2 regions of the Pseudoalteromonas sp. Ps84H-4 genome follow, and region 1 is predicted to be linked to the other one. Evidence: riboswitches for the same ligand, from Rfam matches in the RefSeq annotation. Region 1 holds a riboswitch; the other holds the start of a gene.
The links. A riboswitch is a leader RNA that binds a small molecule or an ion and turns the genes downstream of it on or off. The one in region 1 is predicted to bind cobalamin.

Region 1 (16,357 bases):
CCCAGTTGGCACATTGGTAAGGCTAGAAAGCCAAAAACTTGGTGTGGTTACTCGCAGCAACCCAACAAGCCCACTTAAACCTCAAGTGAAAGTCTTTTATCACGCTAAACATACCCGATATACAGAAGTACAAGATATCGATTTAGCAAACAGTCGCTGCCACGACAGCCTTGAAGCAGCGGTCAGACCGAGTGAATTTAACATCGATCTAATCCGTTTTTTCAAAAGCTCAATTCTACCTTAAGCTTGATTCATCATGACTGGCTACTCAGGCCAGTCTTGCAGTGCTTTTAAAGTGAATTCATAGCCATCATAGCTAAGTAAACTCTGCTCTGGCGTGATTTCGATTAACGATAACACACCGATATTATCACCTTCATAAAGCTCACGACCATTGAGTTTTATCCAACGCTTTGATGGCTCAGATGCGTAGATGTGCGCTTGGTATTTAAGTGTTGGAATTGCATTTTGAATAGACTCAGGGAGCAGCTCTATCGGATCAGCATAAGACGAATTTTTAGTACTATGCGTTACCTGCGAAGAACGTTGTTGGTCAACATCCTGAACCGCTTGCGCAAAAGCTTTTTTTAACGAATCCGACACTTCGTTTAACTCATCATCAGGCTCAGCTTGCTTAGTTTGATTATTGGCGTTCTCATCAAGAGGCTTACCAAGTACCTTGTATTTACTGTAATCAATGCCATTACTATTTGTCGGTTGTGGTGCAGCTTGCTGCATTTGCATCGGTTGCGAAAACTGTGGCTGCGGCTGATAAGCGGCTTGATTTTGATACACTGGCTGAGCATATTGCGGCTGTGCTTGATTTGCATAAACTGGCACTGTGTTTACAGGCACTTGTACCCATTGGTACTGCTGAGCACCTTGTACAGGAACTTGCTGCATCATGGTTTGTTGCTGAGGGGGTTGTTGCATCATTTGCTGTTGTGCCACCACAGGTTGCGAACCAGACGGTACTTTAGCTACAGAGTTATCTGTTTGAAGTTGCTCTTGATCTTTAGAACCCGACACATTTTCAGCTGTCACACTGGGTACTTTTTCATTCTCATTTGTTAGTGCTGGCTGCTCAGCAAATGGCTTACTTTGCTGTAACCACTTACCAATCGAAAAACCAGCCATTAGCGTTAAAATTGCAGCCAGTAATAACCCAAATGAAAAGGCTAAACGCTTATAGCGTGTTAACTCTTGCTGCTGTTTAAGCTGTAAAGCAGCCTGATCGTGATCAACGGCTGTTTGCTCATGTTGAGCCGATTGTTTTATTGCATCTAAAAGTAATGACATAATTGATCACTCGTTAAATTAGGTAGGATAAACCAATACCCATTCCTAATACGGCTAAAAATGAAACAGGGTAAAGCCATACATAGCTCGGCTCTCGAGCACCTTTAGGTATAACTTCAGTGCTGGTTGGCGGCAATGCCTCTTCGGCTGAACGCATCACAAGCTCACTGTCTATGGTAAGTTTTTGCTGCGAAAAAGCCCCCACCAAACAACGCTCACACAATAAATTGATTAATCTAGGTACGCCCTGAGTAACTTGATAAATCGCTTTTAACGCATCACCTGAAAACAAGGCTTGCTCAGTGCCCGCTTTAAACAAGCGGTGCTTGACATAGGCAAATACTTGCCCTTCAGTCAGTGGCAGTAGGTGGTAACGTGCCGTAATACGCTGGGCAAGTTGTCGAAGTTCAGTACGTTTTAAAAGCTCCTGTAGCTCTGGCTGCCCTACTAACACAATTTGCAGCAGCTTTTTGTGATCGGTTTCGATGTTGGTCAGTAAGCGCAACTGCTCAAGTACATCTGGTGCGAGTAATTGCGCTTCATCAATAATTAAGATGGTATGGCCACCAGCTTGGTTATTTGCCTCAAGGTGCTTTTTAATCACATCAGTGAGGGTTTTTAATGTGGCATTGTCACTGTCGTAATCAATTTTCAGTTCGTCGCAAATACTGGCAAGCAACTCTAGCTGCGACAAAGCTGGATTATGGATTTGCGCTACTTGGGTGTTTTCAGGCAACTGCTCGTGCAGGCTTCTTATTAATGTTGTTTTACCTGTACCGACTTCACCTGTTAATAGCACAAAGCCACCCGCTTCACCGAGTCCATAAGTAAGGTGTGCCAACGCCTCTTTATGGCGTTCACTCAGAAATAAATACTCAGGATTGGGGGCAATCGAAAAAGGTTTTTCTGACAAGCCGAAATAGCTTAAATACACCGTGATATTCCTTGCGTTTAAAATCACCGCCTATAATGGCAAAAAACAACGCTACTTAAAACCTTGTTCGCATTTTATTGAACAAATAACGTAAAATACTGAAAACACAAAATTGAAGGTGATCTATGCAGGTTTATTTAGTCGGTGGAGCAGTCAGAGACGCTCTACTTGGTCGTGAAATTAAAGAACGCGATTATGTGGTTGTCGGCGCCACACCTGAACAGCTAATAAACCAAGGTTTCCAACAAGTTGGCAAAGATTTTCCGGTGTTTTTGCACCCAAAAACCAAAGAAGAATATGCACTTGCTCGCACCGAGCGCAAACAAGGGCAAGGCTATACAGGGTTCATCTGTGATTTCACTCCAGAGGTAACTCTAGAGCAAGATTTAATTCGCCGTGATTTAACCGTCAATGCCATTGCTCAAGCCGAAGATGGCAGCTTAGTTGACCCATTCGGTGGCCAAGATGACATCAAAAAGCGTGTATTACGTCATGTATCCGATGCATTTAGCGAAGACCCATTACGGATATTGCGTGTAGCGCGTTTTGCTGCTCGGTATCATTACTTGGGCTTTACCATTGCCCCCGAAACTAAACAGTTGCTCATTGCTATGGTTAAAGCGGGTGAGCTTACAACCCTCACTGCAGAGCGAGTGTGGTTAGAGTGTGAAAAGTCATTAAGCGATGGTGCATTTAGCGATTTTTTAAATGTTCTTGCAAGTATTGGTGGCCTGAGTGTGATCAGTGCAGAGCTTGAAAAACAGTGGAATGAGGATACTTATAAAACACTCAAAGCTCGGTTCGATTATGCTAATAACCATCAGTTGCATGATACTGCACTCTTATTCAGCCAAGTAACGCTAAGTTTATCTAGTCAGGAAATTAACAGTATCGCAAATACAATTCGCTTACCGAATGAAGTACGCGATCTGGCTATTAACGCGCAAACCCATCAAGCGGTTTTAGCTAGCGAACAGCCTAGTTGCGACGAGGTTTTTAACTGCTTTAACCAGCTTGATTTATGGCGACGCCCAGAGCGTTTTCAACAGGTACTTAAAGTGTTAGAAATCAGTTTACAGCACCCCGTACCATGCCATGAGTCGTTAACACTTGCAGCAAATCAAGCAAAGGCTGTTAACCCTCAGCAATTTATCGCACAAGGTATTAAAGGGGCCGATATAAAAACCGCGCTCGAACAAGCGCGGCTCAGCGCCATTAGTCGTTACTTCTCGTAACGTACAAGGCGTAAATAAATATCCGATGTTTTAGCATGTAAACTGTTGATACCTTTATCAAACTGATACACCCACGCTAAATCACTGCGAGTTATACCGGATGTGCTACTCCAGTAGTTTTGCAGCTTAGTTGATAAAAATACTGTTTCGTTAATGCTAGGCTGCACACAACTATGCTCTAAGATGCTTGCAAGTTCTTTAATATTAGGAACATGCCAATCAGAATAACCAGCGAATGTAGCATTTTTAGCACCACGTAGCGCTTCACCCCATGTTAATTGCTGGCTGGTGCCTTCACATGCATCAATATCGCTATTATAGCTTTGCCCAAAAGTACAACGCTGCCACATCAAACCCGTTTTAATATCGCTAACAGTACCATCGATATGCGTGACAAAGCGGCTTGTTGGGGTTGTTTCGGTTGCTGCATCATAACAGACCTGAGCACTGACAATGCTCGGTACACTAACCAGTAAAGTAACGGCTGCAGATAGATATTTCATCATTTTACTCTCCCGGAGTTCTTACTAAACGCACAAAAGCCGTGTTGCCTTTTGGATAAGCTAAGTCATTCGCGTTACTCATATTTATGATATAAGCTTGCGACAAACTGGTACCATCCGCTGCAGTTTGTGAAGTCCAGTACGGCATGAATGCACTGCCATCAGTACTTAATTGCATTGCATTTGGCTGATTGGGGAAAAACTCAGTTGATAGTAAACTTGTACCACCTTGTTTAGCATAATCGAGTAACCCGAGTAACTCAGTATAAGTAGGAACACGCCAATTCGTTCCGCCGCAGAAGTCAGTGGCATTCACTTCATTTACATAAGTTTGTAAACCACACGATGTTGCACTTGGGCAAGTTGAATTTGCAGCGCCTTGAACGCTGCCTGCTTGAATGCCGTTTGAAGTCGTTAAATACCAAGTATAGTGGTTAGTCGCAGCGCGAGTTGTTGTGGCTGGAGGCAGTGCTGTGCTTGGGGATTTTACTTCCCAAATTAATCCTGTAACGTTATCTCGAACACAACTAAATGTGGTCGCATCATCAGGTAGTTCATCAGCAAATTCATTCATTTTTGTGAAATCGAATGCTAAATCGCCCTGACCAATTTTATCCAGTTGGTTTGCAACGCTATCGCGACCAAGATCCGCATCTTGATCTGGAAAATCAGCGCTCTTACAGTTTATTTTTTGTGAATTGTTATAGCAATCACTCATGCCAGTATCGTTAATTAAACCAAGCGGTTTTGGGCTAATATCGATAGTCACCGTGTCGGTGTCACTACGCGATTTACTGTCTGTTACTGTTACTTCAAAGCTAAGCTCGGTATCGGTATCAACATCAGGGGCAACAAAAGTGGTAATACACTGATTTTGATTAGCAAGAGTGACTGTTTCGCCACTCATTTGCTGCCAAAAACACTCTTTTGTTGCGGTAACAATTTCGCTACCACTGGCATCAAGAGTGACCGTATCAAACTCAATTACTTGTTGATCTTCACCGGCATTGGCAATAATCACTTCAAGAGTTTTGTTTAAGGTAAATGTTTGCTCGGTACTGGCTGAACCGCCTTCGTCATCAGTCACCGTGAGTCGCCAAGTAATTGGCGTATTTGATTCAAGTAATGGGTGGGTAAAACTGATTGTTTGATTTTCAAAGCTATCAACGATGAGCTCTGGGCCATCGAGTTTATTCCAAAGATAGCTGTCAACGGAGCCATTTTCGTCAATATCGATTGACTCTGCACCACTGAGTACGATTGTGTCGTTATACTGTGATGGCAGCTCTTCAGGGGCAATTTGAGTGATTACAGCGACAGGTAATTGATTATTAGAGGTAATAAAAATACTCACCTCGTCAGAAACCAGTTGCCCATCCGTCGTTTGATAATTAACTCTCAGAATAAGCTCTGAATCTAATTTAATATCGGGAGCAGTCAGTGTTTGCTCAGCTCCTTGTGCTGGAAAGCCTTCAATAACAGGACCACTGACGCGTTGCCATGTAAACGTACCATCAGCGGGAGAGCCCTTCGCAGAAACGGTAAACTCACTTTTTTCGATAATTTGCTGATCAAGACCAGCATTAACAGTCGCTGCAAGTGGGGTTTCACTTGAACCACCTCCTCCGCCACAGGCCGATAGTGCCGTTAATGCAACAAAGGTAAGAAGCACTAATCTCATATTTACCACCTTAAATTAACCACGCCAATTTATTAGGAACTGACAAATAAGGAAGTAATAAGCAAATTAAGTGCCAAGCTAAGGGTTATAGGTAACTTTCTTGGTGGATACGGACAAACAATTTAGTACCGACTTTACTGTAGTCTACTTTGTACTCTCTGCCATCAAGGGCTTGAATAAACAGTAATCGCTTTTCTTCTGCAAACACATCAGTGCTTGAAATATAAACCATTTCTAAATAACGTTCTTTGGCTTCACGGCGGTTTTTTGGCAGTTCATCTTTGAACGGCTCTAGGCCATTTTGGGTCACTTTAATTCGTGGGTGAGTTTCGCCATTGACGATCACCAAGTCGAGCTTCTTATCTTTATGAATAATCGTGTTGCGACCGCTTTTAATAAAAGCACGTTCTTGACTCATAGCCTGTTCCTACTTACTACCACCTACTGCTCATTATTTAAGCGAGTATTAATAAACTTGTTTGGGTTTAACTTCCAACGATTTAAATCTGCACTAAATTGCCAAATGTCAGTATCAAGAACATTGGCAGGCAATAATAAATCATATCCAGTCAATTGCCTTAAATGCTGCGTGCGATTAGCAAACATAGCAATCAATCCTTTGTAAAGCTGACCACTTGGGGCAGTGTATTCCGTGTCTTCTATAAGCCATTCTGATGGGCAATCGCCATTTTTGCAATGATTTTTAATAACTTGCATAAATAAATGACGTTGCTCTATCAATAATCGCCCGGCAATTCTGGGAGGGAGCTGCGTTAAAAATTCATCTATATTATTGAGTTTAATACCAACTGCGTTTAACTCAAGGTATTCGAGGTCTAGATGCACTTTTGGTATACCACTTTGGTAAAAATTATCGCGATTCAGCTGCCAATTGCCAGCTTTATGATGAAAAATAAGTAATTTCCCAGAAAAAGTAAAACTATAATATGGCTCTTGAGTCTTTAAAAAGCCAATGAAAATAGCGGCAATACAACTTGTTGCTAAAAATATTTCGATAATGCTGATCTCACCTGGCCTAAGCAGGTTAATCAACATAATAAACACCAACCCAATGCCCCCAACAAGTAAACATTCAATACCATGTCGAGATGCTTGGGCTCGCACTCGCAAAATAGGGGCTTGCTTATCCATAAAACGAAAAATAAAAAATAAACATAATAATAGTGACCAAAACTATCTTTCGGATCGTTAAACAATAGTTACACTTTGGTTCTTTACTCACACCAAAACCTCTCTTTTCATCTCATAAAAGGAACAAATTTGCCGAACTTTTAACTTTTACGCCAAATTCACAAATAAACGAGATATCTGACATACGTGGCACGTACTAATTTTGTACACTACTCTCAACTAATTTTCTGGTAACACGATGATGTATTCTACACAATCCGGTAAAGCTCTTTTTCCTTTTATTATCACACTATTGCTAGGGTTATGTATTTATTTGTACTTACCTTCAAGTCAAGGCGAGCAATCAAATTTTGGCGATCGCACAACGCAAGTAAAAGCACACACAGTCACCGCTGAAGAAAACGCAGTGCTTATTGAAGCAATAGGCAGCGCACGTGCCAATCAGGCTATTTACATACGAAGCGCTCAAAACGATTATGTTACTGACATCTTTTTCAATGATGGCGACTTAGTAAGTAAAGGTCAAAAACTCGTACAATTACAAGCACAAGAAGAAGAACTCGCCGTTAAAGAGTTAAGTATCAACCTACGCGAAGAAAAACGCCAATTAGACCGTCTAACCGAGCTTTCACGCTCGCAAGCAACCGCTAAATCGTTATTAGAAGAGCAACTTTCACGCGTAGACGCAACCGAAGCACAACTTGAAAGTGCAAAAACAAAGCTTGCTGAAATGACCATCAAAGCGCCCTTCACAGGATTACTTGGCAAGCGCGAAATTTCTATCGGTACTTACGTTAACAACACTACCAACATCACCACCCTTGATGATATCAGCATCATTAAAGTTGATTTTAAAGTACCTGAAAAGTACTTAGCGCAATTACAACTGGGTATGAAAGTGATGACGCAAAATGATGCTTATCCTGATAAAACCTTCACAGGTAAAGTGACCCACATCAGCTCGCGCATAGATTCTGTTACTCGCAGCGTTGAAGTCACCGCAAGCTTTATTAACGAAAGCGGTTTATTACGACCTGGTATGCTGTTAAACACCGCATTGGAGCTAAGCTCAAGTCAGGCATTAATGGTGCCAGAAAAAGCCGTAATCCCTCAACAAGACAAACACTACGTATTCCAAATTGAAGACGGTGTAGCAAACAAAGTAGAAGTACATGTTGCTGGTCGTCATGACGGTTGGGTTGCTATTGATAAAGGTCTTGAAAATGGTCAACAAGTTGTAACCGAGGGCATTATTAAAATTCGTACCGGCAGTAAAGTTAGTATCAAGGGATAAACCATGAAAATTACAGATACTAGCGTTAAACGCCCGGTTTTTGCGATCGTAATAAACCTGTTATTACTCACCTTTGGTTTGGTGGCATTTTCAATGCTACCACTGCGTGAATACCCTGATATTGAAACGCCAATAGTTAGTGTAAGCACTGACTATACCGGTGCCAGTGCAGAAATTATCGAAACTAAAATCACCCAAGTACTCGAAAATCGCATTTCGGGTATTGAGGGCATCAAAAGCATTAACTCATCAAGCCGTAATGGTCGCTCTAACATCACCATTGAGTTTAATATCAGCCGCGACATTGATGCCGCATCTAACGATGTACGCGAACGTGTAGCCCGTGCTCTTGATAGCTTACCAGAGCAGGTTCGCCCGCCTGAGGTCTCTAAATCAAACAGTGATGAAAGCCCAATCGCATGGTTCGTACTAAACAGTACCACCATGGATTCATTGCAGTTATCTGATTACGCACAACGCTTTATTGTTGATCGATTAGCCGTTGTTGATGGTGTCTCTAACGTGCGCGTTGGTGGTGAGCGTAAATACGCTATGAAAATCTGGTTAAACCGTAAAGCGATGGCTGCACGCGGCATTACCAGTAGCGATATTGAAAATACATTACGTACAGAAAACGTTGAATTACCCGCCGGTGAAATTGAATCTATCGACCGTGATTTTACAGTACGTACTGCGCGTAGTTATAAAGATCAGCGAGATTTTAGAAATTTAGTAATTAAACGTGGTGAAGATGGCTATTTAGTGCGTTTAGGTGAAGTAGCTGATGTTCATTTAGAAGCTGCTGACGACGAAAGCCTGTTCCGTGGTAATGGCCGTAACATGATTGGTTTGGGTATTGTAAAACAAGCCAAAGCGAACACGCTTACCGTAGTTGATAACGCCCGTGCTGAGCTCGAAAAAATTAAGCGTAACTTGCCAGAAGGCACCACTATTCAAGACAGCTACGACTCATCAATTTTCATCAAAGAATCGATTGACGAAGTATATAGAACGCTTGCGATTTCAATGGCGCTGGTTGTGTTAGTTATCTACTTATTTTTAGGTAATATTCGCGCAACGCTTATCCCTGCTGTGACAGTACCTGTTGCGTTAGTGGGTAGCTTTATGTTCTTGCTTGCTATGGGCTACTCAATCAACTTATTAACTCTGCTAGCACTGGTATTGGCTATCGGTTTAGTGGTAGATGACGCGATTGTTATGCTAGAAAATATTCACCGCCGCATTGAGTTAGGCGAGCCACCTTTATTGGCTGCGTTCCGTGGTGCTCGTGAAGTTGGTTTTGCGATTATTGCCACTACCCTCGTCCTCATCTCTGTGTTCGTACCGCTGGTGTTTATGGATGGCCGTATTGGTGCTTTATTTACCGAGTTTGCGATGGCTGTTAGTGCTGCTGTATTCTTTTCTAGTATTACGGCATTAACACTTTCTCCGGCACTGTGTTCAAAAGTACTCAAGGCTTCTGAAAAAGAGAGTAAATTTAGCCAGTGGATGGATAAAACCTTCGCCAAAATCGAAAATGCTTATCGTAACTCACTTACTTCTAATATGGGCCGTAAGTGGAGCTTACTACTAACCATGATTTTGGCCGGTGTTGCCAGCTTTATGCTATTCCAAAAAGTGCCATCAGAGCTTACGCCAAAAGAAGACCGTGGTACTTTCTTTATCATGATGAGTGGCCCTGAGGGTGCAAGTTATGAAAATAACGCAGCCAACATGGCGAAAATTGAAGAACGTTTAATGCCTTACTCTGAGTCTGGCGAATTAAGCCGAGTGCTTGTTCGTGTGCCTGGCTGGGGTGGTCAAGGTGGTGTTGCTATCATTGGCATGGCTGACTGGGATAAGCGTAAGCGCTCAACCTGGGAAGTAATGGACGAGATAAGCAGTAAAATGACCGAAGTAACTGATGTGCGTGCGTTTGCAATTATGCGCCGTGGTATTGGCGGCGGTGGCTCATCACGTCCTATTGAGTTTGTACTGCAAGGTAATGATTACGACCAACTAGCCGATTGGCGAGACCGCATTATTAAGCGTGCAGAGAAAAACCCAGGCTTGGTAAGAATCGACCATGATTATAAAGAAACATTCCCGCAGTTTTTAATCAACATTGATAAAAACAAAGCAGCGGATTTAGGGGTTTCGGTGTCTGATGTAGGCCGCACTCTCGAGACCATGTTGGGGCAGCGCCGCGTAACAACCTTTATTGACCGTGGTGAAGAATACGATGTGATACTTAAAGGTACTAAAGAAGACTTTGCGAACCCGACCGATATCTCAAATATCTACTTAAAATCACGCAGTGGCGAATTAGTGCCGCTAGATAGCTTAATTACCTTAAAAGAAGAAGCCACCGCTTCACGTTTAAATCGTTATAACCGTATGCGCGCAATTACGTTAAGTGCAAACTTAGCCGATGGTTATACCCTAGAAGAAGCGCTTAATTTCTTAAATCAAGTTGCCGCTGAAGAAAACGACATCGATGGTGCAATTGACTATAAAGGTGAGTCGCAACTGTTCTATGAAGGCGCATCAGCAATGACCTATGTGTTTATTCTTGCGCTCACAGTAACTTTCTTAGTTCTTGCTGCACAGTTTGAAAGCTTTATTCACCCATTTGTGATTATGTTGACTGTTCCGCTTGGCTTAGTTGGCGCATTATTTGGCCTTTGGTACACAGATCTCACTCTAAACATTTACAGCCAAATTGGTATCGTAATGCTGATTGGTTTAAGCGCGAAAAACGGTATCTTAATCGTTGAGTTTGCCAACCAACTGCGTGATAAAGGCGTTGAATTTAACGAAGCGATTACCCAAGCGGCAACGCAGCGTTTACGCCCGATTATTATGACCTCACTGACCACAGTTATGAGCTCGGTACCACTGGTACTTGCAAGTGGCCCGGGTGCAGAGAGCCGTATGGTAATTGGTGTGGTGGTATTTACAGGTGTAATAGTGGCAACCTTACTAACTCTATTTGTTGTGCCAGCAGCATATACTGCCCTAGCCCGTAATACTCAGTCGCCTGAGTATTTACAAAGCAAGTTAGAACAACAAGCTAAAGACAAACCGTTGGAAGAAATTTAGAACTGTCTTTAAGCAACAATAAAACGCCGTCTTTACGGCGTTTTGTTTTTTCAGCTATAGTCAGCAAAACAGTGAGGGAATAAACGATGGATAACAACATACAAATAGCTACTTTTGGCGGTGGCTGCTTTTGGTGTATTGATGCTGCATTTAGACGAGTGAAAGGCGTGCTTAATGTCAGTTCTGGCTATGCAGGCGGTGAAATTGAAAACCCTAGTTATCAGCAAATATGTACTGGCTTAACGGGTCATGCTGAGGTTGTTCAGCTCGATTTTGACAGCAGTATTGTGAGCTATAATACCCTTCTTGAAATGTTCTTTACTTTACACGATGCCACACAATTAAATCGACAAGGCAACGATGTAGGCACACAGTATCGTAGTGTTATTTATTATCATACTGAGCAACAAAAAGCTGAAGCGCAAACGATGATAGCAGCTTTACAGAAGCAAATTCGTGAGCCAATTGTCACTGAACTTAGCCCAATATCGAACTTTTACCCAGCAGAGCAATATCACCAAGACTATTACAATGAAAACCCGAATCAAGGTTATTGCAGTATCCTTATCGCGCCTAAACTTGAGAAATTCGGTCAATACTTCGCTGATAAACTAAAATGAAAAAAGCTCGCTAAGTAGGTAGCGAGCTTTTAGACGCAGAACTAATAATTTTCCTTATTATTAGAACTGATAACGGGCACCTACAAACAAGCGGCGCTCGGCCGTGTTGTAGTAATAAAACTCGTCGTTGATAAAGTCACCATCTAAGTCAGTGCCATAGGCATCAACGGCGTTATACTCTTTATCGAATAGGTTTTCTACTCGTAAAGACACAGTTAAGTTGTCAGTCGCTTGGTAGTGACCGACTAAATTCCATAACGTATACGAAGGTAAGTGAGTTAGCTTGCCATCACGGTCACCACGGTATTGCATATCAATACCGGCATCAAAATCACCCCATGCTTTATGTAATGACCAATTCACACTGTGGTTTGACACATAGGTTAGTGACTGACCGGTTTCGGTATCTTCAGCAGAGAGGTAAGTGAAGTTAAAGCTGTGATCAAAGCCAAACACTTGGTTTTTAAAGCTAAACTCAACACCTTCATGGCGAGCTTCGTTTATATTAGTTGGGATCCACTGCCCTGCTGCATTTGGCGCCCAGGCGATTTTGTTGTCGATTTCGCTGCGGAAAATCGCAATATCAAGGCTAATATCATTCACATTGAGTGATAGGCCTAGCTCTTGGTTATCTGATGTTTCAGGGTTTAACTCTGGATTACCCGAGCCTGGATAATATAGGTCATTAAAAGTTGGAGATTTAAAACCAGTACTTTGACTTACACGGAATGTGGCGATGTCATTTAAGTGATAGCCAACAGCGGCTGTGTAAGTGGTTTCATCACCAAACTGCTGGTCATCATCTTGGCGGACAGTTAGGTTTGCAAGTACTTGTTCATCATCATAATAAGCGCCAATGAACGCAGCGAATACTTCACGGTTGTCTTTTAAGTAAGTACCTGAGTTAGTGTTCACTTCATCTTTATACCAATTCAAACCGCCACTAAGAGTCAGCGCTTGATTGAAAAAGTATTGGCCATTGTAATCAATTTGCTCACGCTCAGTTTCAAACTTATCGACTACTGTCGCGCCAGTGTAATCAATACGTGAGTCATCTGAACTATCACTTGATATTGCAATATCAATGGCATGGCTGTGTTTTTCGAAAGCTTTTTTCCAACCTAGTGAAGCTTGGTAATTTTCGAACTCGCCTTTTTCTACAGTGCTGTCTGCAGGGCTATAAGCGCTATCGTATTGTGCTTCGCCTTCTGAGTATTGTGCTTGCGCTAAAAACTCACCTAACTGCTCATTTTGATAACCTAGGTTAAAGCCAAGGTTTTTGTTCTCGTAGCCGTCTTCATCTGGCGCTAAGCCTTGAAGGACATCAAAGCCATCTGTTTTTTCATAACCGGCATTAACGGCCACATCAACACCCGCAAACTGACCACCTGTCGCTACTTGGTACTCTTGGTAAGAGTCTGAGCCAAAAGTAACATCTAAAGTCGTATTTTGTGCTTTACGCGTAATGATATTGATCACACCAGCTAGCGCATCAGAACCATATACAGCAGCACGTGAGCCTTTAATTACTTCAACACGCTCAATACTGTTTAAAGGAATATTGCTAATACTTTTATAGCCAAGTGTTGCAGAGCCGGTGCGTACACCATCAATTAAAATTAGCGTATGGCGAGAGCTTGCACCACGTAATGAAACACCTGAGCTTTGCCCAAAACCACCATTGGCATTAATTTGAAAGCCAGCTTGAGTTGCCAGTAAGCTTGGTAAGTCACGAACATAGCTTGCCTCAATATCAGCACGGTCAATAACTGTAACACTAGCTAATACATCATTAATTGATTGTTCGAATTTATTGGCAGTAACTGTGATGTGCTCGATTGATTGCTCGTCAGCAGATACAGAAAAAGACAACGCAGCAGCAATCGCTACGCCTAACGCAGATTTATTTAGCATGATATCCCCTAGCCTGTGCCCACCGCACACGCAAATAGTAAGTTACTTCAAGGCCGGTCTCCGGACTCTGCGTATGTATGGCATACACATTACCGTTGCGGGGGCAGTGTTGGCATTGTTTTCTCCCTGAAAACGCACCGACTTCCCGATTATCTTGCGACTATTTCACCCTTTGAAATAACACGTATCTTTGTAGATACAGCAAGCACCTTGAAAATAGGCTGCTATTGTGATGATTTTAGGGAAGAATGTCAATGGACGGCTATACCGCTAAAGACAAATTTTAAGCTGTAAGCCGTAAGCCGAAAGTAAAAAAGCCAATCACATGGTGATTGGCTTTTATCAAACAAATAATTACCAGAAATACTCATGAGGTTTTGAGTTTCCTAACGGAAAAACAATTCCTTCTGGGTCAGCACCATTCATCACACGCTTGCAAAGTGCTTTATTTAAGCGTCTTCTTGGCTTAGTCATCGTCATTTTTACCCACCAACTTGGTGTTTGTTGATAAAAATAAGTACTGTGTGGACCTGTGTATTTTCTGTTTATTTTACCGTATTTATTACGGTCAATTGTTTTGTTTTTTACTGACATAAATATCCTCTAGCTGAAAATAGCTAGAAGATATCTTTTTCTCTGTAACCTAATATTCGTCTCATGATACGCTCCTTGTAAAGCTCAGAAACTTACTGGCTTACAGCTTAAAGCTATAAGTTTTAATCGCGGAAGTTTTTGAACTGGAATGGTTGACCTAAATCAGCAGCACGAACAACTTGCATTGCTTCTTGTAAATCATCACGTTTTTTACCAGTTACACGTAATTCTTCACCTTGAATCGCGGCTTGTACTTTGATTTTTGAGTCTTTAATTAACTTAACGATTTTCTTCGCTACGTCTTTTTCGATACCTTGCTTAAGTGCAACGTCACGCATTACGTATTTGCCGCTACGCGACTCGTCTCTTAATTCAAGGCTAGATACATCCAAACCACGCTTTGAAATTTTTGCTGCAAGAATGTCAAAAAGTTGCATCACTTGCTGTGGTGCTTCAGCTTTTAACTTAATTACTTTGTCACTTAGTTCGATTGATGCATCAACACCACGAAAATCAAAACGCGTCTCTAGTTCACGCTTTGCATTATCTACTGCATTCTGCGCTTCGTTCATTTCTACTTCAGAAACAATATCAAATGAAGGCATGGGGTTCTCCTAACATAGTCTTTTTTAAATTCGTTTATGGTTGGCAATTATAACGCTTATTTGTCGATTCTTTCTATTTTTATCCGATTTGTTCAGGTGCGATGCAAAAATTGTTTGATATACTGGCCATTCAATTTCGGCATTTTTAGGGGTTATTGTGACAAGGCGTGTTTACCAAGTTATCTTTTTAGCCAGCATTATTGGCTTTACGATTTTATTTGCCAAAGAAATTAAAGGGGTTGGCAACCTGTTTCCTCACGTCGATAAAGTAGCGCACTTTGGTATCTTCTTCACACTCGCTTTGGTGATGGACAAGGCATTTAAGTTACCTCTAATGGTACAAATTTTACTGTTAGCAGGCTACGGAGCCGCCATTGAATTTATGCAAGATATGCTGCCTTATCGCCAAGCCTCAGTTGGTGACTTTATCGCTGACTTTATTGGTGCTGTAAGCTATTTTGCTATAAAGCTTGGCTTTCATTTAGGTAGTAAGCAACGTAATGGCTAATTTATTAGTAGTGGGTGATGGCGCAATAGGCCTGCTATTTAGCCATTTTTTATCTGCACAACATGACATCACATTACTGACTCGTAAGCCAACCCTGACCACGCGTTTTTATCAAGCAAGTAATGGCAAATCACACCCTATTAAAGCGCGCCTTATTAATTATGCAGAATTAAATCAATCGCCGCCCTTTGACTTGGTATTAATTACTGTTAAAGCATTTCAGGTGCAAGCAGCTTTTAAGCAAATAAAACCTTACCTTACTAAAAACTGCCAACTTGTTATTTCTCACAATGGTATGGGTAATGTCGATGAACTTAATGCCCAACTGTTAGACACTCAAGGGTTATCGTTTCTAACAACTCGTTTAGCTGGCTTTAAAGCAACGCCCTATAGTGTAAACCACACAGGAAATGGCGAAAGTGTGCTTGGCGCATGTAATGCAGCAGCAACTGAAAAACTCAATGAACTTGACCATCTATTTAGCAGCCTGCCACACTTTTCAGTGAGTGATGATATTCACTCATTGCGCTGGCAAAAACTGTTAGTCAATATTGCCATTAACCCATTAACAGCAATCCATAACGTTAAAAATGGCCAACTCCGTGCACCGCAATTTAGCACTCGCATCATTAATTTACTGAGTGAAGCATGTCTGGTAGCCAATAAACAAGGTGTTGATGTAAAGCTTTGCGAAGCACTGGATCAAGCCTACTCGGTGATGACTGCAACTGCAGAAAACTTTTCTTCTATGCAGCAAGATATCAGCCATAACCGACAATCAGAAATAGATGCAATTTGTGGTTATGTGTGTGAACAAGGCGCTAAGCTAGGTGTAAAAACACCGTATAACCAAGCCATGCTGAGTATGATAAAAATAAAAAGCTAGCTACTAGAGGAAAGAGTAAAGTTACTAGCT
Region 2 (16,357 bases), on a different contig from region 1:
GGTGTGGAAGTGGTGCGAGCCATTAAGCTAACCTGTACTAATTACCCGTGAGGCTTAACCATACAACGCCAAACGCGTTTTGTGACAGCGTAACAGACAGAAGTTAAGACACTAAAGTAGACATTTACTTGATATCAGAATTCCGAATTTTAGTTAATTGCTAGAGCGATTAACGACCCAAATTTGCTTGGTGACAATAGCGTTTTGGACCCACCTGACCCCATGCCGAACTCAGTAGTGAAACGAAACAGCGCCGATGATAGTGTGGCATTTGCCATGTGAAAGTAGGACATCGCCAGGCTCCAAATTCAGTCGCAAGACTTTAAATTAAAAATAATAAGAAAATTGAACAGAATTTTCTTGGTGACAATAGCGTTTTGGACCCACCTGACCCCATGCCGAACTCAGTAGTGAAACGAAACAGCGCCGATGATAGTGTGGCATTTGCCATGTGAAAGTAGGACATCGCCAGGATCCTAATTAAAGAAAGCCCGATTCAAAAGAGTCGGGCTTTTTTGCGTCTGAGAGCTATCCACACAACGTGCCCTATTCATTCGCCAGGTAGGTTGGGTAGAGCGGAGCGAAACCCAACACGAGTTAGCGAGTTGCTAGTTAGCAAGGGCAAAGTTGAACTGTGTGGTTGTTTAGTACAGAGACTCCCTCAGCAACATCCCCGTAGGAGGCACTTCAGTGCCGAATAGACAAGAGACATCAGACGTCAGATAATAGATGTTAGTTGATCTACCGGGTTGTTATGTAACTGAGTCACCAACAGCAACAAAACCCCGTAGGAGGCACTTCAGTGCCGAAACAGACCATAACAAACACATTCATGGCTAAAGCGATTCCTACAAGTACACTTTACCTAGAGCCTAGAGCCTCCGCCAGAGGGAGACGCAGCACCAAACAACCCCACCGCGCGACTGATCGCTGACGGCTGAAAGCTGATAGCTCTCTGTGTTGGGTTTCGCTGCGCTCTACCCAACCTACGGCAGAGCTTTAAAACTTTCCTCTTTCTAACTTTACTCTCGCTAACTCACTACAAACCACATTGCTCCTTGCTTCCCTTACGTTGTTATGCGATAAAGCGTTCTATATTTGTAATACAATTAGGGTTTGCTGTGTCTCGTAAGAAAACAACCAAGTCAAAAGGTTCTTCAGGGTTAAATCGTAAAAATAGTGAAACATTCATCGCTAAGTTCTCATCTCATCCTGATACGCATCTATGCCCATCGGGTTTGATGTATAAAGTGATTGATGATGTTGAAGGGGATCGCGTGACAGAGTTCGATACAGTGGTCATTAATCAACGTATTATGCTTGCTGATGGCAGTGTCATTGCCGACAGTTATAAAGCGGGTATGCCAGAGGTATTTGCTTTATCCGAAGCAATAGAAGGGTTACGAGAAGGTTTGTTATTAATGAATATCGGCTCTCGCTATGAATTTGTGATCCCCCCAGAGCTTGCTTGGGGTAAAAAAGGTAACGGCGGAAAAATTGGTGCGAACGCAGTGCTGCATTTTGACGTTCGGTTGATGCGTTTAGCTTAATTCTTTTAGCATAAGTCCTTTAGCATAACTCGACAGAGTATTTGAAACGCGTTAACGTTCACTACTGGTTACTGAGGAACATTATGGACGCATTTACTTCACGAGTTTATTTTCTTCGCCATGGCGAAATTGCCACACCGGGTATTCTTTCTGGGCAAATCGATGTTGACTTATCAAAGCATGGTCTTGAACAAATGCGCCAAGCCTCTGCTGAACTGTTGAATTTAAATGCTATATATAGCTCACCGCTAAAGCGTTGCTCAGTCTATGCTGATTTTTTAGCAAATCAACACACATTGAATGTTCAGTATTTCAATGCGCTGAAAGAGTTTAATTTTGGTGATTGGGATGGCCAAGACTATCAGCAGCTTTGGCAGCAAACCAGTAAACCTCATATCGGTGATTTTTGGCAGCATCCTTGGCAGGTAAAAGTACCCAATGGTGAATCAATGGCTGACTTTTACGCAAGGGTAGAAGCTTGGTGGCAAACGTTTTTAAACTCATTGAGTGAAACTAAACATACTCAGTCATTGGTAATCAGCCACGCTGGTGTGATTAAACAAATTCTTGCTATTATTTGCCAGATGCCAAAACAGTCAGCCACGCATTTAAATGTTTTCCACCTCCCTTATGCGGGGCTTATTACACTCGATGTATATATAGATGAACAAGGAAAAACTTGGCCAAAAATTGTTTTTTAGCCATCTAGAGTGATATTCATTGAATTATTTACTTAGCCCGCCATAATACACATATGCTATGGAATGGAGTGAAATTCTCCAGCTGTTCCCGCAACTGTAATCCATCATAAGTATGGTCAGCCAGATACTTAGCACTAACAATTAATCATCGAGCGGGTAAACTCACGTCATTTTCTGGTACTAATCAGTGCTTTCTTGTGCGTTGTGGTTGCTCGCCAAGAGAGAACAAGCTTGCAACAAACTAGCCACGGCTCTGCGCCATTAATATCAGTCTCTGATTTAAGTTGGGGTATTGCGAATAAAACAATACTTAAATCAATTAGCCTTGAGTTAAAAGCTGGGCTGTTTATAGGTTTACTTGGCCCTAATGGTGCAGGTAAATCAAGCTTACTGCGTTGTCTTTATCGTTACTTGAAACCTGAACAAGGGGCTGTGTTGCTAAACGGTGAAGATATCTGGCAAATCAATGCTGATGAGTTTGCAAAGCAGGTTGCTGTAGTTTTACAAGAGTCTCCATCGCAGTTTAATTTGTCTCTGTTCGACGTGGTGAGTTTAGGGTTAACACCTCATAAGCGACTTTTCAGCGGCACGTCTATCAATGATAAGCAGCGAATATATCAAGCGATTGAGCAGGTTGGTTTGTCTCATCATATTGAGCAAGCATTCGATTCGCTCTCTGGTGGTGAAAAGCAAAGAGCACTCATTGCACGTTCTATCGTACAGCAACCTAAGCTTTTGATCATGGATGAGCCTACCAGTCATCTTGATGTTAAATACCAAATTCAAATAATGGAATTAGCAAAGTCCCTCGATGTGACTGTGCTTGCCTCTTTTCATGACTTAAATCTTGCAGCGAGTTTGTGTGATGAATTACTGGTAATTGACGAAGGGCAATTGGTTTGTCAGGGGCAACCAAAAGCGGTGCTAACTGAGCAGCTGTTGAGTGATGTATTTGGTGTCTGCGCAGCGGTATCTGCTCACCCGCAATCAAGCACTGATAAGTTTATTCCGCACATCACTTATTTTTATGGCTATCAGACACAGGAGCATCAAAATGACTGATGCAATGCGTTTAAGTATCTGTGTTGTCGTAGGGCTTATTAGTTGTTTTTTAGCATTGAGCTTTGGTGCTGCAAATACGCCATTGAGTGAGGTATTTAATGGCCTATTTAGCCCAGGCAGTGATGAATTCGTGCAGCGGATTATTTGGCAGTTGCGCATGCCAAGAACGGTGCTGGCATTTTTAGCAGGATCTGGACTGGCTCTTGCTGGATTAATTTTGCAAACCGTAACCCGAAACCCGCTTGCTGATCCTTACTTGTTTGGTATCTCTTCAGGGGCTTCATTTGGTGTGGTGTGCTTTATAGCCCTTACTGGTGCGGGCTTTGGCTTAAGCATGTCAGTAGCGGCGTTTGTAGGGAGCTTACTCTCAATGCTGTTGCTCATTGCTATTGCAGGGCGTCGACATGTTGGTCAAGTTGAAGCCATGTTACTTGCCGGCGTTGCTTTATCCTTCTTATTTAGCGCTCTGACTAGCTTGCTGCTTTATTTTAGTGATCCTCAAGCAATTACAGCTATTTTATTTTGGACAATGGGCAGTTTTTCTCGGGCGCAGTGGGGCACTCTTTGGCTGCCGTTTACCGTTATTATTGCCTGTATGACTTTGATGATTGCATTTCGTCGTCAGCTTAATGCAATGCTACTTGGCGATGAAAGTGCTGCGACTTTGGGGATTCATGTCCAACGCTTTCGGATCATGATGCTGCTGCTAAGTTCATTAATTACAGCGGTGCTTGTTGCTCTGTGTGGAGGCGTTGGTTTTGTAGGTCTGATGATCCCGCATATTGTGCGCTACTTTTCGCCCCAAGGCAGCAGTCATAACTTAGTCATGACATCCTTGGTCGGTGGCATTTTTATGGTGTGGGTAGATGTGTTATGCCGAACCTTATTGAATAACCAAGAATTACCCGTTGGTGTGATAACTGCAGCTATCGGCAGCATGTTCTTTTTATTCTTACTTTATTTTCGTAAACAGAGCAGGTAGCTAATGTTTAATATCATGCCAATTAACCAGCAGTTTTCAGCTGTAATTCAACAAAAGATAGACCTTAAAACGAAGCCGCTTGGTGCCTTAGGTCAACTTGAGAGTTGTGCTAAACAATTAACGCTTATTTTTTCAAAGCAGCTTGATAGTGAGCAGGCGCTACTTGCCTTTAAACCAGTTATTTCAAAGCCTTCTCTGGTTGTATTTGCAGGCGATCATGGTGTGGCAAGTCAAGGTGTGTCAATTGCTCCTAGCACTGTTACATCACAAATGGTGGCAAACTTTGCAGCTGGAGGCGCTGCAATCAATGTATTTTGTCGCCAGCTTGGTTGGCAGCTCGAAGTTGTCGATGCCGGAACGCTCACTACAGCACATGATAAAAGTGTGCATAACCAGCGTTTAGGTGAAATCACTGCTCCACTGAATACTGAAATGGCCATGTCTCGTAGCCACGTTGAAAAAGGGTTTGAATTAGCAAAGCAGCGAGTGCATTCACTCTATGAGCAAGGCTGCAATACTATTGCGTTTGGAGAGATGGGTATTGGTAATACTACAAGTGCTGCGGCATTAATGGCAGCTTTGTTGTCCTTACCTGCCAACCAATGTGTTGGTAAAGGCACAGGTGTGAGTGACGAGGTTGTTACTAAAAAAATTAAGGTTGTAGAGCAAGCCCTCCAGTTGCATCAAGCTCATTTTAGCGACCCATTAATGACGCTTGCGGCATTAGGTGGTTTTGAAATTGTACAGATCACCGGCGCCATTTTAGCTGCTGCGGAGCTCGGCATGGCAGTGGTTGTTGATGGCTTTATTTGTACTGCAGCGGCGCTTGTTGCAACTCGCATTAATGCAAACGCTCGCGATTACATGTTATTTGCCCATGCCTCTGATGAGCAAGGGCACAAAGTAATGCTTAATGCCTTGCACGCATCACCTGTATTACAGCTAGATTTACGTTTAGGAGAGGGCACAGGTGCTGCACTTGCCTTACCTTTACTGCAAGCATCTTTGGCGTTTTACAATGACATGGCAAGTTTTGCCGATGCTAATGTCGAGCAAGTAGTTTGATATGAGCATGGAACAACACACTTCAAACACGACTCCAAGTCAGCTTCAGTTATTTTTACTGGCGCTCAGCTTTTTAACGCGTATACCCGTTAAATTAAACTTTGCAGTATCGAATAAGGCGCTCAATCAGGCCAGCCGCTATTTTGCATTGGTCGGAGTATTATTAGGCGCACTTTTAGCGTTAAGCTTTTTGCTGCTAAGTTGGTTATTCCCCCCAGCCATTGCAGTTGCGTTAGTTATGGCGTTTAGCTTGGTAATCACAGGGGCATTTCATGAAGATGGGCTTGCTGATGTCTGGGATGGCTTTGGTGGCGGTTGGCAAGTTGCAGATAAGCTTAACATTATGAAAGATAGTCGCTTAGGCACCTATGGTGCTGCGGCGCTTGTGATGGCTTTATTAGTTAAGTACCAAACACTTGTCGCACTTAGCGAGGCAACCAGTACTCTGATTATTGCTCTTGTTTTAGGACAAAGCTTAAGCCGGGTTGTAGCAACAAGTTTAATTGCAGATATGGACTATGTAAGTCAGGACGCCACATCTAAAGTAAAACCAATTGCGATGTATTTAAGCACGCAAAGTTATCAAATACTGCTAGCAACTGGCTTTGCTGTGCTAGCAATAGCATGGTTGTTTTTTGGCTTCACTCTAGGGCAATTATTAATACTCGTCAGTGTGCTTTTTGTTACTCGTTTACTATTGAAGCGCTGGTTTGAAAAGCAGTTATCTGGCTACACCGGTGATTGCTTAGGTGCTGCCCAACAAGTATCTGAGCTTGTTACCTACTTATGTCTAGTGAGTATGTTATGAGCCAATCACACACCTTAATTTTAGGCGGTGCTCGCAGCGGTAAAAGCCGTTTTGCTGAGCAGCTGGCAATAAATTCAGACAAGCCGCTTATCTACATTGCCACAGCAAATGCGGGTGATGAAGAAATGACAGCCCGAATTAATAGGCATCAAGCAGGGCGCGCTAAGCATTGGCAACTTGTTGAAGAGCCTTTGCATTTGGCTAAAACATTACGACAGTATAGCCAAACTGAAAACTGTATTTTAGTGGACTGTTTAACCTTGTGGTTGAGTAATTGCTTATGCCAGCAGGGTGAAGCATTTTGGCTTGAGCAAAAAGCGGCCTTACTCGATGTGCTATCGCAATTGCCGGGTGAGGTGATTTTTGTCAGCAATGAAGTGGGTCATGGCATTGTTCCGCTCGGTGAATTAAGCCGTCAGTTTGTTGATCATTCAGGTTGGTTGCATCAAGCCTTAGCACAGCAAGTTGCGCGTGTTGAGTTTGTGATTGCAGGTCTTGCACAAACCTTAAAAAGAGAACAATGATGAAAACAATAATGGTGCAAGGCACAACTTCAGATGCAGGCAAAAGTACCCTTGTTGCAGCACTTTGTCGGATCTTTGCAGAGCGAGGCATTAAGGTTGCACCTTTTAAGCCACAAAATATGGCGTTAAATAGCGCCGTAACAGCAGATGGTGGCGAGATAGGCCGAGCACAAGCTTTGCAAGCTGTAGCGGCAAAAGTGCCCGCAGAAGTCGATTTTAACCCTATCTTATTAAAACCTAACAGTGATACTGGGGCGCAGGTAATCGTTCATGGTAAAGCGCTTTCGAATATGGAAGCGGACAGTTATCACGACTACAAAAAAGTGGCGATGGATGCGGTTCTTACTTCGCAGCAGCGTTTAAGTGAACGTTTTGAATTACTGGTTGTTGAAGGTGCAGGGAGCCCTGCAGAAATAAACCTGCGCGAAAACGACATTGCCAATATGGGCTATGCTGAGGCGGTAGATTGCCCGGTGATCATTATCGCCGATATCGACAAAGGCGGGGTGTTTGCCCATTTAGTTGGGACATTAGCCTTGTTGTCTGACTCAGAGCAAGCGCGCGTTAAAGGCTTTGTGATTAACCGTTTTCGGGGTGATATTGCGTTATTGCAAGGCGGTCTTGATTGGTTAGAGCAATACACCAATAAGCCAGTGCTTGGGGTGTTACCTTATTTACATGACTTAGCACTAGATGCTGAAGATGCCGTTGCTATAAGCAATCAGGTAGATAAACCACAATTGCGCATAGCAGTGCTATTGCTACCTCATATTAGTAATCACACTGACTTTGATGCACTACGATTACAACCAGAAATCGATTTACAGTATGTACGTCATACCCAGACTATTCCAAGTGTTGATCTGATTATTATTCCGGGCAGTAAAAATGTCCTTAGCGACTTAGCGTTTTTAAAAAATGAAGGTTGGCACACACAAATAAAACGTCATTTACGCTATGGCGGTAAAGTGCTCGGAGTATGTGGTGGGCTGCAAATGTTAGGCAACTATCTTGCTGATCCACATGCTGTTGAATCCAATTTAGGCAGCGCAGAAGGGCTAGGGTTGGCTGACTTTGAAACGCAGTTAGGGCAGCAAAAAGTATTAAGCCAAGTCACTGGCATGCTTCATTTAAATCGTAGTGGTAAAACAATTTCAGGCTATGAAATTCACGCTGGTATAAGCCAAGGGCCCGCACTTGAAAAGCCATTCTTGAGTTTTAATAATCACCCAAGTGGATTTAAAGTGGATGGCTTTATTAGTGATGATAACCAAGTAGCAGGTACTTACTTACATGGCTTGTTCGATACGCCAGAGGGAGTAGCTGAGTTAACTACTTGGCTTGCAGCAAATAGCCAAATACAGCCGATTGATATTAACTTAAACCGTGAACAGCAGTTAAGCCGTTTAGCCAATGTGGTAGCAGAGAATCTCGATATTGAGCAAATCATCAATATTTATGAGAACTTCAACTTAGAGTCATAAGGAACAACAATGAGCGAACAGAATCAAGATAAGCACCAACAGCGCCAGCAAAAAGTAAAAGAAAAAGTCGATGAACGTATTGCTGCTGCGCAAAAAGAGCAAGGTATTTTTCAGGTCATAACTGGTAATGGTAAGGGCAAATCTACCTCTGGATTTGGTACTGTCGCACGCGCTGTTGGTCACGGAATGAAAGCAGCTGTGTGTCAGTTTATTAAAGGGACTTGGGAGTGCGGTGAGCGTAACCTACTCGAAAAAGCAGGGGTTGAATTTGTTATTATGAACACCGGTTTTACCTGGGAGACACAAAACAAAGAGTCAGACACCGCAGCTGCACAAGTGACATGGCAAGAAGCGAAAAGAATGCTCAAGGATGAGTCGATTAACCTCGTTATGCTAGACGAAATAACCTATATGATCACCTACGGCTATATTGACTTAGACGAAGTACTAGAGGCAGTAAGCTCTCGACCAGCCATGCAATCGGTCATTATTACAGGACGTGGTGCACACCGAAAATTGACCGACTTGGCTGACACAGTCAGTGAAGTTAGAAATGTAAAACATGCTTTTGATGCTGGCATTAAAGCGCAAAAAGGGTTCGATTATTAACATGAAAACCATCAAGTTTGCACTCTTAGGTTTTTTATTAAATTTACCCGCACTTGCACACGCTCATGAAATTAAAGAGCCACAGCGTATTGTTGCTTTAGCACCGCACATTGTTGAAAACCTGTTTGCGATAGGTGCTGGCGATCGTATCGTTGGTACGGTTGATTTTGCTGATTACCCAGCACAAGCGAATGATATTGAACGTGTTGGAGGGTATTACGGCGTCAATATGGAAAAGTTACTGTCACTTAAGCCAGATCTTGTTTTAGCGTGGAAGACAGGAAATAAAGCTGATGACCTCGCTTATATCGAAAAGCTAGGCATTCCTGTTGTTTATAGTAATCCGGATCAAGTTGATAATGTTGCTGATGAATTACGTAAGCTCGGCACGCTTACGCATTTACAAACTAAGGCAGATAAGGTGGCCAATGAGTTTGCAGCTAAACTCAATGCAATTCGTGCCTCTCAGCAAGGTAAAAAAGCCGTGCCTGTTTTTTATCAATTATGGCCAGAGCCGATGATGACAATTGGCGGAAATACCTGGATCAATCAGCTTTTAACTATTTGCCATGCTGAGAATGTGTTTGCTAATAGCGATACTGATTACCCGCGCATTAGTATTGAAAATGTATTGGTTGCTAAACCTGAGGCGATTATTATTCCAGACGAAAAAACTAAAAAGCCGCAACCGAAGATAGACTGGCGTCAATGGCCTGAACTGCCGGCAGTGCAGCATAACCAGTTTATTAGTGTGAACGCAGATCTATTGCATCGTTTTACAACCCGTATGCTAGATGGTTTAAGCGATATGTGTGGTAAAATAGACATTTCTCGTCAGCAAATACAGGCTTCAAAATGATCGATTGGCAAACATTTCTAGATACCGAGCTTGCTAAACCCTACATGCAAGAAACCTTGCAATATGTAGCTGATAGACGCGCAGCAGGTGTGACCGTTTATCCAAAAGATGAGCAGGTATTCTCAGCTTTTGATGCCACACCACTGAGCGAAGTCAAAGTGGTTATTTTAGGGCAAGACCCTTATCACGGAGAAGGCCAAGCCCATGGTTTGTGTTTTTCGGTATTGCCGCAGGTTAAAAAACTACCGCCATCATTAAAGAATATATACAAGGAACTAGCCACAGATATTGATGGGTTTGAGATACCCCACCACGGTTACTTGCAAAGTTGGGCAGAGCAAGGGGTGTTTTTACTTAATACCGTACTTACTGTTGAACAAGGGCAGGCTCATTCTCATAAGCAGCTTGGCTGGGAGCAATTTACCGATGCAGTGATTGCGCTTATTAATCAACACTGTGAAGGTGTGGTGTTTATTTTATGGGGCGCACATGCACAGAAAAAAGGTAAACACATTGATACCTCGCGTCATCATGTGATCCAAGGTCCGCATCCGTCACCGCTTTCTGCTCATCGAGGTTTTTTTGGTTGTCAGCACTTTTCTAAGACAAACCAAATGCTTATTGATCAAAACAAAAAACCGATCAATTGGTCATTACCACAAATTTTATAACAAAAACGTAAAAGGCCCATAATAAGGGCCTTTATTTTACAAAAAATCTAATTCGTCTATGTCAATACTATCAGTAAAGTAATCAAGCTCCTTTAGTTCTTTACGTAATCTGTGTTTATCTTTTAACGCTTCGATTTCGCGCCATTTTCTTTTTTTATTTTTTGTGGAGGTCTTTTTTGTTTTACCAGGACCTTCTAATATTTCTAAAATATCGTCTAGGCTATCCATGAACTTCTCCCATTTATTTTTTGAACCTCGGAAATACGTATACCATAGGCAAGGTAAAAATAGAACAAAAAAGTGACGATAATGTTACAGAACTGTGATTGATAGATGAATCGATCAAGGAATTAGTTATTTCAGAAACAAAAACGCCACCGGGAGGTGGCGTTTTAAAAAATGCTGTAATTTGAATTACATTGCTTTAAAACGAGCTTCTAATTCAATTTGTGCTTCTGCGAACGAGCGAATACCTTCAGCGAGCTTTTCTGTTGCCATTGCATCTTGGTTATGTAACCAACGGAACTGGCTTTCAGTCAGTGGTGCTGGTTTTTCTTCAACAGTAAAGTCGTTATCTAGCAGGTATTCTTGTGCATCAGTTAGTTGACCTAGCTCTTCTAAAAGTGCAGGGCTAATGGTTAACTTATCACAACCTGTAAGCGCGATGATTTCGCCTGTATTACGGAAGCTTGCGCCCATTACCACTGTTTTGTAATCGTGACGTTTGTAGAATTCGTAGATACTACGAACCGATTGCACACCAGGATCGTTCAGTGGATCAGTTGGCTTTTCCATACCGTTAGCAACATGCCAGTCTAGGATACGGCCAACGAATGGTGAAATTAAAAATACGTTCGCATCGGCACATGCGCGAGCTTGTGCTTCAGAGAATAACAGCGTTAAGTTACACTTAGTGCCTTCTTTCTCTAATTGCTCAGCGGCTTTGATGCCTTCCCACGTTGATGCAACTTTGATCAGGATTTTATCTTTGCTCACACCTTCTTTTTCGTACAGGCTCAATAAAGTGTGGGCTTTATCGATTGTCGCTTGCGTATCAAATGATAAACGCGCATCTACTTCTGTTGAGATATAACCTGGAACAATTTCACTGATTTCTTTACCAATTAAAACAGCAAAGTAATCACAAGCTAGCTCAAGTTGTTTAGCTGCATCTTGCTCGGTTTCTTTGGCATATTGCCACGCTTTATCTAAATAAGGCTTGTACGCTTCAATTTCACTGGCTTTTAAAAGTAAAGACGGATTAGTTGTCGCATCTTCTGGTTGGTGCTTTTTGATAGCTTCGATATCACCTGTATCTGCAACAATAGATGAATGCTGTTTAAGCCTTTGTAGTGCTGAAGTCATTTGCTTTCCTCATTCCAAGCAAGTTAAAAGAATATCCATTATAGCCACCTTTATGCTGCAACACTATGACAGTGTTTAATAGGTCAAATGTCCTTAATATAGAAAACTAGAACATTATGTATGAAAGAGCAGCGGATAAAGGCAGGACGAAACAAAACGTGCATTTTGATTCAATTAATGTTGAAATTGACATCAAATAAATTACAAGTCAATAGCTAAGTATGATCACTGTTATTTCACCTGCAAAGAATTTAGATTACGAAACCCCAGCCACGACCGATAAATTCACTCAACCTGAATTACTCGAGCATAGCGAAGAGTTAATGTCAGTTTGCCGTGATTTAACACCAGCGCAAATTGGTAGCCTAATGAAAATCAGCGATAAATTAGCTGGTTTAAACGCAGCACGATTCTCTGAGTGGTCGCAGCCATTCACGCAAGATAACGCAAAACAAGCCGTGTTGGCTTTTAATGGCGATGTGTACGGTGGTTTAGATGCACAATCATTAACCAGTTCAGACCTCGATTACGCGCAGTCACACTTACGTATCTTGTCTGGCCTTTACGGTGTGCTGAAGCCGTTAGATTTAATGCAGCCTTACCGTCTTGAGATGGGTACTAAACTTGAAAACCCACGTGGTAAAAACTTGTATCAGTTTTGGGGCAGTGTCATCGCCGAAAAGCTTAATACGGTACTTGCTGAGCAAGATAGTAAGTATTTAGTAAACCTTGCTTCGAACGAGTATTTTAAAGCAGTTGATAAAAAAGCGTTAAATGTGCAAATCATTACGCCGCATTTTAAAGACTGTAAAAACGGCCAATATAAAGTGATCAGCTTTTATGCGAAAAAAGCCCGCGGCATGATGGCGCGTTACATCATTGAAAATAAAATTACCCAATTGAGTGATTTAAAAGATTTCACCGTTGCAGGTTATTACTTTAGTAGCGATGCAACAGCAAAAGAATTAGAGCCTGTTTTCTTACGCGAAGAGCAGAACTAATTTTTAGCAAAATGAATTAGAGAAGCCGTGCTTAGCACGGCTTTTTTTATGGTTTTAATACACCCAATTAGAAATGGCGCTTATCTTGCAAAATACCCTGTTGTGTAATTAATTCATCAAGGTATAAAAATGTTAAAAATTCCGACAGTAAGTGAAGCTGAAAAGCTAATAGAAGAAAAACTCGGTGGCTGGATTGATATCATCATAAGCCATATTCCAAACTTTATTGTCGCAGTAGTTATCACCATTGTATTTTCATTGCTGGCGCGTCTTGTTGGTTCAATGCTCAGAAAGCTATTACGTCGCTCATTAGAGTCTTCGCAAATAGCAGACTTAATGTCATCAATAGCAAAGGTTATTGTGCTATGTGTAGGCTTATTTGTAGCCCTTGATTTCTTGGGTCTCAGAGGCACAGTCACCTCTTTACTTGCTGGTGCTGGTATTGTTGGTCTTGCGATTGGTTTTGCCTTTCAGGACATGACAGAGAACCTTATAGCGGGTATTGCTATGGGTATTCGCAAACCATTTAAAACTGGCGATGTTATTCGCACCGAAAGCGTGTTTGGTACTGTACGGGCGATTAACCTTAGAAACACCCTCATTGAGAACTTTTATGGGCAACTTATCTTAGTCCCTAACAAGATTTTATTTAGGAACATACTCAGTAACTACAGCACCTTAGGTGTGCGTCGTATCGAGGTGCCTGTGGGTATTTCATATGCCGACGATCCCGAGCAAGCCGCTGAGGCGATTGTTAAAAAAATCAATGAGTTTGATTTTGTTATTAAGCAAGAAGAAACCGCCGTTTACGCCGAAAGCTTTGGTGATAGCAGCGTCAACTTACTGGTTTGGTTTTGGATTAAATACCCCGGCGAAGCGGATTTCATGACCGTTCGTCACAAGGCTGTTGTGGCAGTTAGAAACGCCCTAAGCGAAGCTGACATGACCATCCCATTCCCAATCCGCACATTAGATTTTGGCATCAAAGGCGGTGAGAAATTAAACGCCATGATAAGCGAAAAACAGCAGAATAAAGACACTGAAAAACCGCAAACCGATGAGTAAAATTTACTGACTCATCGGCGTGATTTACACAGGGAAGTGTGGTTGTGAGAAGGAGAGAAAAGAGGACTCTCAGATCAATCACCAAGTCAAATGTTAGCTAGTTTAAAGGAAGAAGCGAGTAAGGATGGGAAATTATAAACTTAATATTCAAGCCGAGGCTGATTTGAGCATAGTGATGCATTATGTCGATATCTGAGAATTAACATAAATAACCTGAACCTGTTAAATAATTTAAAGGAGGTTGGGAGTGTAAATTCGCGCGAAATAAATTTTACGCCTACGGTAAGCTATTTATGGCTTAGAGCTTGAAATTTACGGTTTAAAGCTGGGTTCCCGTGTTGGGTTTCGCAGCGCTCAAACCAACCTACCTTAAAGTTTTGTCCTACAAAAAAAGCGCAAGCAGTTTAACTGGTTGCGCTTTTTTATTTATTCGATATGCCAACGATTAGTGAAGGATACGTGCTCTGATTGTACCTTCAACAGCACTTAGCTCTTTAAGAGCGACTTCTGATTGGTCTGTATCGACATCAATTACTACGTAACCAATCGCTTCGTCAGTTTGTAAGTACTGGGCTGCGATGTTGATACCGTGCTGTGCGAACGCTTGGTTAATTTGCGTTAGAACACCTGGGCGGTTGTGGTGTACGTGTAACAAACGGCTGCGGTTTGCAAGTTCAGGCAGTGATACTTCAGGGAAGTTAACTGCAGTAATGGTTGAACCATTATCTGAGTATTTAGCAAGTTTGCCCGCTACTTCAATACCGATATTTTCTTGTGCTTCTTGTGTTGAACCACCAATGTGTGGTGTCAAAATCACGTTATCGAACTCGCGTAACGGTGATACAAACTCTTCATCATTTGATTTTGGCTCTACAGGGAATACATCGATTGCAGCACCGCTTAGCTTGTTTTCACGAAGTGATTCAGCCAGTGCATCAATATCAACAACTGTTCCGCGAGAAGCGTTAATTAGAATTGCGCCTTGCTTCATTACTTCAAGCTCTGCCATACCAATTAGGTTCTTCGTTTGCGGTGTTTCTGGTACGTGTAAGCTAATAACATCAGCACGCTGTAATAACTGAGTTAGGTTATGAACTTGCGTTGCGTTACCGAGTGTTAGTTTGTCTTCAATATCATAAAACTCAACGTTCATACCGATATTTTCTGCCATGATACCTAGCTGTGTACCAATGTGGCCGTAACCAATAATACCTAAGGTTTTACCACGCGCTTCAAATGAACCGTTGGCTGATTTTAACCAACCGCCACGGTGTGCAAGGGCATTACGCTGTGGAATACCACGAAGTAATAATAAGATTTCACCAAGTACTAATTCTGCAACAGAACGAGTGTTTGAGAATGGTGCGTTAAATACCGCAATACCACGCTCACGGGCACCTTGCAGGTCGACTTGGTTAGTACCGATACAGAAGCAGCCGATAGCGACTAGCTTTTCAGCTGCTTCTAATACCGCTTCACTAATATGAGTGCGAGAACGAAGGCCTACAAAGTGCACATCTTTAATGCGCTCGATGAGCTCGTCTTCAGGTAAGGAAGTTTTTACGTAATCAATATTACTGTAGCCATTACGTTTAAGCGTTTCTACAGCACTTTGGTGCACGCCTTCCAGCAAGAGAATTTTAATTTTGTCTTTTGCTAACGATACCTTACTCATATCCTCATTCCTATTTACTTTATTTGCGGCCCATTTTTGGTGCCGATAATGACTTTATCTGCACCGCGATGGGCAAATAAGCCGTTTGTTACTACACCAACAATCTGGTTGATTGTTAGCTCTAATTCTTTGGCATTGCTGATGTCTAAATTGTGCACATCTAAAATGACGTTGCCGTTATCAGTTACAACACCTTCACGGTAAACTGGATCTCCACCTAGTTTTACAAGCTCGCGGGCTACATAACTGCGTGCCATTGGGATCACTTCAACCGGAAGTGGAAATGCGCCTAATGTTGCAACTTCTTTTGATTCATCAACAATACAAACAAATTGTTTTGCTACCGCTGAAACGATTTTCTCGCGTGTTAGCGCAGCACCACCGCCTTTGATCATTTCGTTATGTGGGTTGATTTCGTCTGCGCCATCAACATACACATCAAGGCTTGATACGTCGTTTAACTCAAACACTTCAATACCGAGTGCTTTTAACTTTTCAGTAGAAGCTTCAGAGCTTGAAACTGCACCAACAATGGTGTCTTTTACTGTACCAAGTGCATCAATAAAATGATTCACTGTAGAGCCTGTACCTACACCAACAATGGTGTTTTCATTTACAAACTCGAGTGCTGCCCAGGCAGCGGCTTTTTTTAATTCATCTTGCGTCATAATTATGTGCTCAGTTAGCTATCAGAGAGGTCTATAGTATACAAAGAGTTTGCTTACCATTGGTAGATTTTCTCTGGGGTTATAATGTGTTTTAACGGTACATCCCACGATTCAATAGGTAATGCAGCTACATGCTGACATTGATGCGCAAGACCGATTAATATCGGTTTTTGCCAATTTTCTTGGTAATACCGAGCCAACGTTTTGTCATAAAACCCACCGCCCATTCCTAAACGGTTACCTTGATCGTCAAATGCCACTAATGGCA

Region 2: another riboswitch for cobalamin. It lies ahead of NH454_RS02475 (ABC transporter ATP-binding protein); the one in region 1 lies ahead of NH454_RS04090 (TonB-dependent receptor).

What each region holds. Positions count from the first base shown of each region.
Region 1 is NZ_JAMXSK010000002.1:349,116-365,472, reverse strand. It holds gene NH454_RS04145 (HD-GYP domain-containing protein) at 1-244, shown strand, start outside; gene NH454_RS04140 (general secretion pathway protein GspB) at 265-1,299, opposite strand; gene NH454_RS04135 (AAA family ATPase) at 1,313-2,233, opposite strand; gene NH454_RS04130 (tRNA nucleotidyltransferase) at 2,359-3,468, shown strand; gene NH454_RS04125 (DUF1566 domain-containing protein) at 3,456-3,971, opposite strand; gene NH454_RS04120 (DUF1566 domain-containing protein) at 3,976-5,652, opposite strand; gene NH454_RS04115 (hypothetical protein) at 5,738-6,070, opposite strand; gene NH454_RS04110 (DUF2982 domain-containing protein) at 6,094-6,804, opposite strand; gene NH454_RS04105 (efflux RND transporter periplasmic adaptor subunit) at 7,046-8,098, shown strand; gene NH454_RS04100 (efflux RND transporter permease subunit) at 8,102-11,200, shown strand; gene msrA (peptide-methionine (S)-S-oxide reductase MsrA) at 11,287-11,820, shown strand; gene NH454_RS04090 (TonB-dependent receptor) at 11,881-13,734, opposite strand; cobalamin riboswitch at 13,768-13,922, opposite strand; gene NH454_RS04085 (hypothetical protein) at 14,089-14,328, opposite strand; gene NH454_RS04080 (YajQ family cyclic di-GMP-binding protein) at 14,451-14,933, opposite strand; gene NH454_RS04075 (VanZ family protein) at 15,091-15,441, shown strand; gene NH454_RS04070 (2-dehydropantoate 2-reductase) at 15,434-16,327, shown strand.
Region 2 is NZ_JAMXSK010000001.1:510,983-527,339, reverse strand. It holds partial or broken rRNA gene NH454_RS02500 (23S ribosomal RNA) at 1-62, shown strand, start outside; rRNA gene rrf (5S ribosomal RNA) at 187-301, shown strand; rRNA gene rrf (5S ribosomal RNA) at 360-474, shown strand; gene NH454_RS02485 (FKBP-type peptidyl-prolyl cis-trans isomerase) at 1,122-1,550, shown strand; gene NH454_RS02480 (histidine phosphatase family protein) at 1,634-2,251, shown strand; cobalamin riboswitch at 2,264-2,402, shown strand; gene NH454_RS02475 (ABC transporter ATP-binding protein) at 2,483-3,313, shown strand; gene NH454_RS02470 (iron ABC transporter permease) at 3,306-4,295, shown strand; gene cobT (nicotinate-nucleotide--dimethylbenzimidazole phosphoribosyltransferase) at 4,299-5,360, shown strand; gene NH454_RS02460 (adenosylcobinamide-GDP ribazoletransferase) at 5,362-6,168, shown strand; gene cobU (bifunctional adenosylcobinamide kinase/adenosylcobinamide-phosphate guanylyltransferase) at 6,165-6,692, shown strand; gene NH454_RS02450 (cobyric acid synthase) at 6,692-8,176, shown strand; gene cobO (cob(I)yrinic acid a,c-diamide adenosyltransferase) at 8,186-8,785, shown strand; gene NH454_RS02440 (cobalamin-binding protein) at 8,787-9,644, shown strand; gene ung (uracil-DNA glycosylase) at 9,641-10,315, shown strand; gene NH454_RS02430 (DUF3545 family protein) at 10,352-10,543, opposite strand; gene tal (transaldolase) at 10,730-11,680, opposite strand; gene yaaA (peroxide stress protein YaaA) at 11,902-12,681, shown strand; gene NH454_RS02415 (mechanosensitive ion channel family protein) at 12,811-13,746, shown strand; gene serA (phosphoglycerate dehydrogenase) at 14,192-15,421, opposite strand; gene rpiA (ribose-5-phosphate isomerase RpiA) at 15,436-16,089, opposite strand; gene NH454_RS02400 (5-formyltetrahydrofolate cyclo-ligase) at 16,143-16,357, opposite strand, start outside.